One region of the Mesorhizobium subarcticum genome, then DNA from elsewhere that is predicted to be linked to it. Evidence: predicted binding sites of a transcription regulator. Region 1 holds the regulator's gene; each other region holds the start of a gene.
The links. Region 1 encodes PhoB, which activates phosphate uptake and scavenging genes when phosphate is short. Its sites were predicted from a motif close to TGTCATNNANCTGTCAT; they were not measured.

Region 1 (3,276 bases):
AACATCGCCTTTGGCGTCAGGCTCTATGAGAAGATCAGCAAGGCCGAGATGGACGGCCGTGTCGAGCAGGCGCTGAAACGCGCAGCCCTGTGGAACGAGGTCAAGGACAAGCTCAACGCCAGCGGTCTCAGCCTGTCGGGCGGCCAGCAGCAGCGGCTTTGCATTGCCCGCACCGTGGCGGTGAAGCCGGAAGTCATCCTGCTCGACGAGCCGGCCTCGGCGCTCGATCCGCTGTCGACCGCCAAGATCGAAGAGCTGATCGACGAGTTGCAAGCCGACTACACGATCGTCATCGTCACCCACAACATGCAGCAGGCGGCGCGCGTCTCGAAGCAGACGGCGTTCATGTATCTGGGCGAGCTGGTCGAGTTCGACAAAACGGAAAAGATCTTCACGTCGCCCCGCGAGAAGCGCACGCAGGACTACATCACCGGCCGCTTCGGCTGATCGCACGCATACGAGGACCAGGATCATGGCCGAACATACGGTTGCAGCCTTCGACGAGGAGCTCGGACAGATCAGCAAGCTGATCAGCGACATGGGCGATCTCGCCGGCTCGATGGTCGGCGGCGCCACCAAGGCGCTGCTGAACTCCGACAACGCTCTCGCCCAGCGCGTCGTCTCCGATGATGCCATCATGGATGCCCGCCAGCGCGAACTCGACGACCGCGCCATCACGCTGATCGCCAAGCGCCAGCCGATGGCCGACGATCTGCGCCATGTCGTCGGTTCGATCCGCATGGCCGGCGACCTCGAACGCATCGGCGACCTTGCCAAGAACATCGCCAAGCGCGTCGGCACCGTCGGTCTCAGCGCCACGCCGCGCGACCTGTCGCACTCCATCGATGCCATGGCACAGCTGGTGCTGATCCAGGTGCATGGCGTGGTCGAGGAGTATGCGGCGGGTGACGCTTCGGCTCTCGCCAAGCTCAGGAATGACGACGAGCGCATCGACGTCAAATACACCTCGGTGTTCCGCGAACTGTTGACCTACATGATGGAAGATCCGCGCAACATCACCGCCTGTACGCATCTTTTGTTCTGCGCCAAGAATCTTGAGCGCATCGGCGACCACGTGACCAACATCGCCGAAAATGCGTATTATGTGCTGACCGGCACGCAGCTGCCCGCCAATCGCCCGAAGCAGGACGAGACCGCAATGTCGGCGCCGGCGGCATAACAGGGTGACAAGCCGATGATCGCGCCACGCATCATGGTGGTGGAAGACGAGGAGCCGCTAGGCGTGCTCCTCCGCTACAACCTGGAATCGGAAGGTTACCAGGTCGAAGTGGTGACGCGCGGCGACGAAGCCGAAATCCGGCTGCAGGAAAACGTCCCTGACCTTCTGGTGCTCGACTGGATGGTGCCGGCGGTGTCGGGCATCGAGCTTTGTCGTCGGCTAAGAATGCGGCCCGAGACCGAGCGGCTGCCGATCATCATGCTGACAGCGCGCGGCGAGGAAAGCGACCGCGTACGCGGCCTCTCGACCGGTGCCGACGATTATCTGGTCAAGCCGTTCTCGACGCCGGAATTCATGGCCCGCATCAAGGCGCTGCTGCGCCGCGCCAAGCCGGAAGTGCTGTCCAGCGTGCTCAAGGTCGGCGACATCGTGCTCGATCGTGAATCACACCGGGTCTATCGCAAGAAGAGCGAGATCCGGCTCGGGCCGACCGAATTCCGCCTGCTCGAATTCATGATGCGCCATCCCGGCCGCGTGTTCTCGCGCAGCCAGTTGCTCGACAATGTCTGGGGCGAAACGATCTACATCGACGAGCGCACGGTGGACGTGCATGTCGGCCGCCTGCGCAAGGCGGTCAACAATGGCCGCATGCCGGATGTGATCCGCACCATTCGCGGGGCGGGCTACGCGATCAGGGAAGATTAGGGATATGCTGATATTCAGGTGATGCCGGCCTGCGAATGACAGTTTCCTGCGCTTCCGGTACTCACGGACCCAAATGTCCGCTCCGTTCCGGTTCTCGGAACCCACCATTCTCGACTCGGCCTGACTTGAATCTCAACATATCCCTACGCGTTATTCAGGCAACGTTCTTGCCGACAACGCCTGACTTACCCTGCGCGCCCGGCGCGAAAATCTCCTGGTCTACGAAGGTCAGTGCACGCATGGCGCAGCCTTCGCGGATAAGGGGCAGTTCGTTCGGCTCGGTGTCGAAGGAAATCGATTTCGAATGCTGGCCACCGGCGGTCTGGGCGATGGCCTCCCGCAGCGCCGGTTCGATCAGGTCGAAGGCGGCGGCGCTGACACCGACCATGGCAACGGGGGCGGGGTCGATCAGGGCGAACAGGCTGCCGAGGCCGTAGCCCAGCGCCTCGCCCGCCTTGCGGTAGGCTTCGCGTTCCGGCCCGTCCCGCTCCCGCGCCGTGGCGGCAAGGGCCCGCATCTGCGCGTCGCTGACATCGGCGACCGGCTCGGTGTCCTCGCCGAGCTGTTTTGCGTTGCGCCAGATGGCGTAGTTGCCGGCATAGGCCTCGACGCAGCCGCGGCGTCCGCAGCGGCAGAGTGCGCCGTTCGGCCGATGGATCATGTGGCCGAACTCGCCGCCCGAGGAATGGGTGCCGGTGAACAGCTCGCCCTTCAGCACCAGGCCCATGCCGATGCCGTGCGAAAGCAGGATAGCGATGAAGTCGTCGCGATAACGTTCGGGATCGCGCCAGCGCAGCGCCACCGCCATCATGTTGCAGTCGTTTTCCATGGTGGCGGGGATGCCGAATTCGGCTTCGAGTATGTCGGCGAAGGCGATGTCGGTCTGCGGCGTGATCGGCGACCAGAGCATTGCCCGGGCCTTGGTGTCGGTGATGCCCTGGATCGCCAGCGCGATGCGAGCGACGCTGCGGACATCGATGTCGGGATCCGCGAGGCGTCGCCGCACGATGGCCACGCATTCGCCGATCAGCGCCTCGCGCGACATAGTCAGCGTGTCCAACCGGCGCTGCTCCTCCGATACCACCTGGCCGGCATAGTCGATGACGGCGACGGAGAGGAAATTCAGCGACAGCACCACGGTCATGACGGCCGCGGCCTCGGGGTTGAGGCCGAGGCCGACCTGCGGCCTGCCGCGTTTGAGCGCGCCGGCCTCGCTCGGTTTGCCTTCGGCCAGGATGCCTTCGCCGATCAAATCGGAGGAAATCGCCGATATGGTCGAGTGGCTGAGGCCGGTGGTCGCCGCGATCTCGGTGCGCGAGGGCCGACCGGCCCGGCGCACGGCCGCAATCACCATGGCGCGGTTGCGCCGGCGCAGATCGTCGTGGCGGATT
Region 2 (3,276 bases), 3.2 Mb from region 1:
TCAGCAACCATATCCGCTTCATGGAACTTACCGGCGAATAGCCTGATATTGCGTCTGTTCCGGGGGCCACCAGTGGCTACTCCAGCGCATCGCCACGCGGACGTCATTTGGTGACGGTGTCAGGACGTGTCTGCATCGTGAGGACCACCGCTTGCGATCTGCAATCGGTTTGCTACAACAAAACCGATGCAGACATAATTGGTTAGGAGGCCTTCATGTCCAAGCTGCGTGTCAACGCATTCACCCTGTCGCTCGACGGCTATGGCGCCGGTCCCGATCAGGATTTGGAGAATCCGCTCGGCGTCGGTGGGAAAGCGTTGCACAAATGGGCCTTCACGACCCGCACCTTCCGCAAGATGTTCGGCGAGGAAGGCGGCGCCTCCGGCGTCGACGAGGATTTCGCGGCGCGCAGCTTCGAAAATGTCGGCGCCTGGATCCTGGGGCGCAATATGTTCGGCCCGATCCGCGGGCCCTGGAAGGACGAAAGCTGGAAAGGCTGGTGGGGCGACAATCCGCCCTATCACGTACCTGTCTTCGTGCTGACGCACCATGCGCGTGAGCCCGTCGTCATGGAAGGCGGCACGACCTTTTACTTCGTGACCGAGGGCATCCATTCGGCACTTGAGCAAGCGAAGGCCGCGGCTGGTGGCAAGGATGTGCGGGTTGGCGGCGGCGTCGCGACGATCAGGCAATACCTGCAGGAGAAACTTCTCGACGAGATGCATCTCGCGATCTCGCCTGTGCTGCTTGGCGGCGGCGAAAACCTTCTGGCAGGCCTCGACCTGCCGAAGGTCGGCTACCAATGCAGTGAACAGGTCGCCTCGCCGCACGCGATGCATGTGGTGATCAGTCGGGCATAGCCATGAGAACGGGGGCGCCAGCGTAAGAAACGGCGCCCCTTTCCAGGCTCAATACTTCTCCGGCACGTAAAGTTCGCGCGGCAGCGTCTGGCGCTCGTATTCGGGGTTGAAGACGCGCTCCGGCAGCGTGATCTCCTCGTGCGGCACCTCTTCATACGGCACCTGCTTGAGCAGATGATCGATGCAGTTCAGCCGCGCGCGCTTCTTGTCGTTGCCTTCGACGATGAACCAGGGCGCCTCGGGAATGTTGGTGCGGGCGAAGGTCTCTTCCTTGGCCTTGGTGTACTGCTCCCAGCGCACGCGCGACTGCAGGTCCATCGGCGACAGCTTCCACTGCTTCATCGGGTCGTGGATGCGCATCAGGAAGCGCATCTGCTGTTCCTCATCGGTGATCGAGAACCAGTACTTCACGACCGTGATGCCCGAGCGCACCAGCATGCGCTCGAACTCCGGCACATCGTGGAAAAACTCCTCGACCTGGTCGTGTGAAGCAAAGCCCATCACCCTTTCGACGCCTGAGCGGTTGTACCAGGAGCGGTCGAACAGCACGATCTCGCCGCCAGCCGGCAGATGCGGCACATAGCGCTGGAAATACCATTGCGACTTTTCACGCTCGGTCGGCGCCGGCAGTGCCACGACACGGGCGATGCGCGGATTGAGCCGTTGGGTGATGCGCTTGATGACGCCGCCTTTGCCGGCGGAATCGCGGCCCTCGAAAATCACCACCAGTTTCTTCTTGTGATAGGCGACCCAGGATTGGAGCTTGATCAATTCGGACTGCAGGCTGATCAAATCGCGAAAATATTGCATGCGGTCGATCGAAGGCGGATGCGAGTTCTTGTAGATCTTGGCGATCTCCATCGACAGCGCCGGCTCCGACATTTCGAGCTCATAATCTTCGTCGAGCGTGTCGGCGAGTTCGGCCTCAAGCCAATCCTTGGCAGGAGAATTCTGTTTTAGCTCGGTCATATCAGCTGCTCCGCTTACAAGCCCTGTCGGTTCCCGTACGGCGCCTCCAATTGCAGGCCAGCAGCCTAGAATGGAAACACCTTAGCCGAATTCAATATAGGCCGGCAGTGACGGTTTTATTGCAGCCCAGGCGCGATTGCCGCGGCTGCGGATTCCACGATGTGTGATCGACCCACCATCTTTGCATAGCGACAAATCGGCCGAATTGTCCTACAAATCCCCGGCGCATTCCGGGCCGCCCTTTCGCGCCGCCCCGCTTCAACACAATCGCGAGGACTGACATGGAATACCGCACCCTTGGCCGTTCCGGCCTCAAGGTTTCGACACTGACCCTGGGCACCATGACCTTCGGCGGAGCAGGCCCCTTCGCCGCGGTCGGCAACAGCGATCTTACCGAAGCCAAGCGGATGATCGACATGTGCATCGACGCCGGCATCAACCTCATCGACACCGCCAATGTCTATTCGAACGGCCTGTCGGAGGAGATCATCGGCGAAGCGCTCGGCGGCAAGCGCAAGGCCGACGTGCTGATCGCCTCCAAGGCACGCATGCGGATCGACAGTGGGCCTAACGACGAAGGCCTGTCGCGCTATCACCTGATCCGCGAATGCGAGAGGAGCCTGAAGCGGCTGAGGACAGATGTCATAGATATCTACTTCCTGCATGAATGGGACGGCGTGACACCGCTGGAAGAAACCATCGCCGCGCTCGACACGCTGGTCACTCAGGGCAAGGTCCGCTACGTCGGCTGCTCCAACTATTCCGGCTGGCAGGTGATGAAGGCGCTCTCCATCAGCGACAGCCGTCACCAGCCGCGCTTCGTCACCCAGCAGATCCACTACACGCTGGAGGCTCGCGAGGCCGAATATGAACTGCTGCCGATCTCGGTCGACCAGGGGCTAGGCGTGCTGGTCTGGAGCCCGCTCGCCGGCGGATTGCTGTCCGGCAAATACCATCGCGACAGCCCGACCGCGCGACAGCTCGCCGGCTGGTCGGAGCCGCCGATCCGCGACGAGGAACGCCTCTGGCGGATCGTCGATGTGCTTGTCGAGATCGGCAAGGCTCGCGGCGTATCGGCAGCGCAGGTGGCACTTGCCTGGCTGCTCGGCCGCCCTGCCGTCTCCTCGCTGGTGATCGGCGCGCGTAACGATGCGCAGCTCAAGGACAATCTCGCGGCCGCCAGCCTGGCACTCTCGGGCGAAGAACGCGAACGCCTCGACGCGGTCAGCCGTCCGCCCCTGCTCTACCCCTACTGGCACCAGCAACTGACGGCGAAGGATCGTTTTGGTCCCGCCGATCTCGTGATTGACCGGAGCGGCGTGTAGCACGCGGGCCTCGACAAACTGCGTCGGCCGCTATCCCACTATGTAACGCCAGATTTCGGCGTCCGGAATAATCTGGCCGCTGAGGACGAAGTACTTGTAGAGCGCAAGCAGCGAGATCGCCT
Region 3 (3,276 bases), 1.7 Mb from region 1:
AATCTCGGCGATGCCAAGAGCCTGATCACCCATCCGGCAACGACCACGCACAAGAATTTGAGCGACGAGGCCCGCGCCGAACTCGGCATCGGACCGGGGACGCTGAGATTGTCGGTCGGGCTGGAGGATACCGATGATCTGCTGGAAGATGTCGCGCAGGCGCTGAAGGCCGCTAAATAGAGGCGACTCGGGCGCCGGAACCTACGCGCTCGACGACGCCTCTTCCAGCTCGGCTGCCTTGGTGCCGATGGTCATAGCATTGCCGCGCCAGTCGACGGCACCTCCGAGCCAGCCGCGCGCCCACATCGCCGGCAGGATCAGGTCTCGCGCCATGATCGCCGCGACCATGCGCGGCGACAGGTACCAGCCCTTGGACCAGGCCAAGGCACATTCCGGAAGATAGAAGGCCGCCAGCACGGCGATGGCCGTCAGCGGCAGGCTGAGGCCGACGCTTGCCGCCGCAACCAGTGCAAGCAGTAGCGGCACCACTGCGCCAGTCAGGATTTCGGGCGCGAAGAACAGCGGGAAGGTGACGCGGCGCAGGCGCGCCCAACGAGCCTGGCGCGACCAGATCTCGCCAAGCCTGCGCCGGCCGAGCGGCTGCTCGAAGGGCGCGGCGACGAGATTGACGCGCAGGCTAAGCCCGTTGACCAGCTTGGTCGCCGCGGCGTCCTCCGCGATTTCGGCGGCCAGCGCACGGATGCCGCCATTGGCATCCAGCATCGGCTTGTTCCACAGCATGCTCTTGCCCTGGGCAAAGCCGAGGCCGAGCGCCTCGCCGGCATACTGCCAGCGGGCTTGCAGCGTGTTGAGGAAGGCGCATTCGACCTCGGCCCAGAAGCCGTCAGGCCGCGAGCCGATCGGTGTCGAGCATACAAGGCCGGTATCCGGCCGCCACGCCGCCATCAGATGCTGGACGTAGTCTCTTGGCATCAGCACGTTGGAGTCGGCCAGGATGACCCAGTCATGGCGCGCGGCTTCCCAGCCCTTGACGCAATTGTTGAGTTTGGGATTGGCGCTGACGCGGTCGTCACCAATCAACAGCCGGGCCGGAACCTGCGGGAAATGGGTGATGGCTTGTCTGATCAGCCTGGCCACCGGATCGTCGGCATGGGCGACGCAGAAGATCAGCTCGTAGCGCGGCCAGTCGAGCGAGAAGGCGCGCTCCAGCGTCTCCTGCGTGAATGGCTCGACGCCGCGCGACGGGACAATGATGGACACCGGTTGCGATTTGCTCGCCGGCGGCACGATCGTGGCGCGCCGTTTCAGCTGTGAAGCGGCGAGCGTGATGCTGGCAGCATTTACGACAATGAGAGCAGTCGAAAGCGAGGCGGCTATGACAGTGAGTTCCATCGAGATCTGGTCACTCCAGAAAAGACGGCCCGCATGACAGGCGTTTTCAACAGTCGACAGAGCGCCGAGTCGCCCGGTTCGTGCACACCACCATTGTCATGTGTCACTTAAATGACATTCTTTGCCGGCACCTGCCCTTCAAGGGCAGCCGCGACAAGACGCGCACGTTGACCTGCTTGCCGGGAGCGCCGAAACTTACCGGATTGTTTTGGAGCCGCTTATGTATCGCGCCGTCACGCGCAAGATCGAAGTTCAGGTCAGGCCGTTCTATCTTGAGGATCGCTCGGACCCTTCCGAGAACCGCTATGTCTGGGGCTATCAGATAACGATCGACAACCAGTCGGACGAATTCGTGCAGCTTCTGTCGCGCTATTGGCACATCACCGATGGTACCGGCCGGATAGAGGAAGTGCGCGGCCCGGGCGTCGTCGGCGACCAGCCCGAACTCAATCCCGGCGACAGTTATCAGTATACATCGGGCTGCCCGCTCTCGACGCCGTCCGGGATCATGGTCGGGCGCTATACGATGCGCAACAAGCGCGGCGAGACATTCGACATCGCCATACCGGCGTTTTCGCTGGATCTACCGGGGACAAGGCGGACAGTGAATTAGCCTCCTTCTCCCCGACACTATACGGGGAGAAGGAAGGATCCCTTACTGCGCCGCGAATTCCGCTGGGTCGAAGTCGTATTGCGTCGAGCAGAATTCGCAGGCGACGTGGATGCCGCCATCCTCGGTCGAGTCCTTGATCTCCTGTGCGGAGAACCCCTCGAGGATACCGCGGATCTTGTCCCTGGAGCATGAGCACTGGTCGGCGACGGGGACACCGCCGAAGACGCGCACGCCATGCTCGTGGAACAGGCGATAGAGCAGCCGTTCGGCGCCGATCGTCGGATCGATCAGTTCGGTCGGTTCGATGGTGCCGAGCAGCGCCAGAAGCTCCTGCCAGGAATTGTCTGAGGGATCATGGATCTCCTCGCGCGGATCGCCATCGCCGCCCGGCAGGTCCGGAACGCGCATGCGCTCGGGCGACTGCGGCAGGAACTGCGCCAGGATGCCACCCGCACGCCACTGTTCACGCGCGCCGCCAGGGCCGGGCGTCAAAAGCTTGGCAACCGAAAGCCTTATATCCGTCGGGATCTGTTCCGACTGGCGGAAATAGGTGCGTGCCGCGTCCTCCAGCGTTTCACCGTCGAGCTGGACGATACCCTGATAGCGCTGCGTGTGGGCGCCCTGGTCGATGGTCAGCGCCAGCACGCCGCTGCCGAGCAGCGTCTGCTGGGAAGTCTCGCCTGCCGCGACCAACGCCTCAAGCCGATCCGCATCGAAGCGCGCATAGGCGCGCAGCGCCGAAGGCGTGGAGAAATCCGCCACCAGCATGTCGACCGGCCCGTCGGTGCGGGTCTGCAGGATGAACTTGCCCTCGAACTTGAGCGAAGTGCCAAGCAGCACCGTCAGCACACAGGCTTCTGCCAGCAGGCGGGCAACCGGCTCGGGATAATCGTGGCGGGTGAGAATGGCGTCGAGCATCGGTCCGAGCTGGACCGTGCGGCCGCGCACGTCGAGCGGGCCGACCTCGAAGGGCACGACATGGTCGTCGCCGGCATAGCCGAACTCGCCGAGTTTGGGGTGATGTTCAGTCACTTGATAGGTTTCCAACATGACAAAGCTCCGGGGCGCGGCCATGCGGCCCGGAGGGCCACATGCGTCCAAACGCGCTTGATTTGCGTGATGCGGCGCAGATAGGCATCGCGCCGCCGCAGATCAAGCGCCCAAGGATCAAGCGCCAAGACACGTCAAGCGCCCAAGCACTTCAAACAGCAAGACACGTCAAGCACCAAGACACCAGGCAAGCACCGCCTTCTGGGCATGGAGCCGGTTCTCGGCTTCGTCGAAGACCACCGAATGCGGGCCGTCGATGA

Region 2: the regulator PhoB is predicted to act here: its motif matches at 1,937-1,953, upstream of ppk2 (polyphosphate kinase 2).
Region 3: the regulator PhoB is predicted to act here: its motif matches at 1,454-1,470, upstream of ACZYHG_RS01975 (ceramide glucosyltransferase).

The regions. Positions count from the first base shown of each region.
Region 1 is NZ_CM144237.1:2,091,343-2,094,618, forward strand. It holds gene pstB (phosphate ABC transporter ATP-binding protein PstB) at 1-447, shown strand, start outside; gene phoU (phosphate signaling complex protein PhoU) at 473-1,180, shown strand; gene phoB (phosphate regulon transcriptional regulator PhoB) at 1,196-1,885, shown strand; gene ACZYHG_RS10225 (ROK family protein) at 2,040-3,276, opposite strand, start outside.
Region 2 is NZ_CM144237.1:5,301,383-5,304,658, forward strand. It holds gene ACZYHG_RS25910 (glyoxalase superfamily protein) at 1-41, shown strand, start outside; gene ACZYHG_RS25915 (dihydrofolate reductase family protein) at 216-860, shown strand; gene ppk2 (polyphosphate kinase 2) at 909-1,829, opposite strand; gene ACZYHG_RS25925 (aldo/keto reductase) at 2,111-3,154, shown strand; gene ACZYHG_RS25930 (glycosyl transferase family 90) at 3,185-3,276, opposite strand, start outside.
Region 3 is NZ_CM144237.1:424,254-427,529, forward strand. It holds gene ACZYHG_RS01970 (O-succinylhomoserine sulfhydrylase) at 1-180, shown strand, start outside; gene ACZYHG_RS01975 (ceramide glucosyltransferase) at 202-1,353, opposite strand; gene apaG (Co2+/Mg2+ efflux protein ApaG) at 1,574-1,966, shown strand; gene ACZYHG_RS01985 (Hsp33 family molecular chaperone) at 2,009-3,040, opposite strand; gene argF (ornithine carbamoyltransferase) at 3,185-3,276, opposite strand, start outside.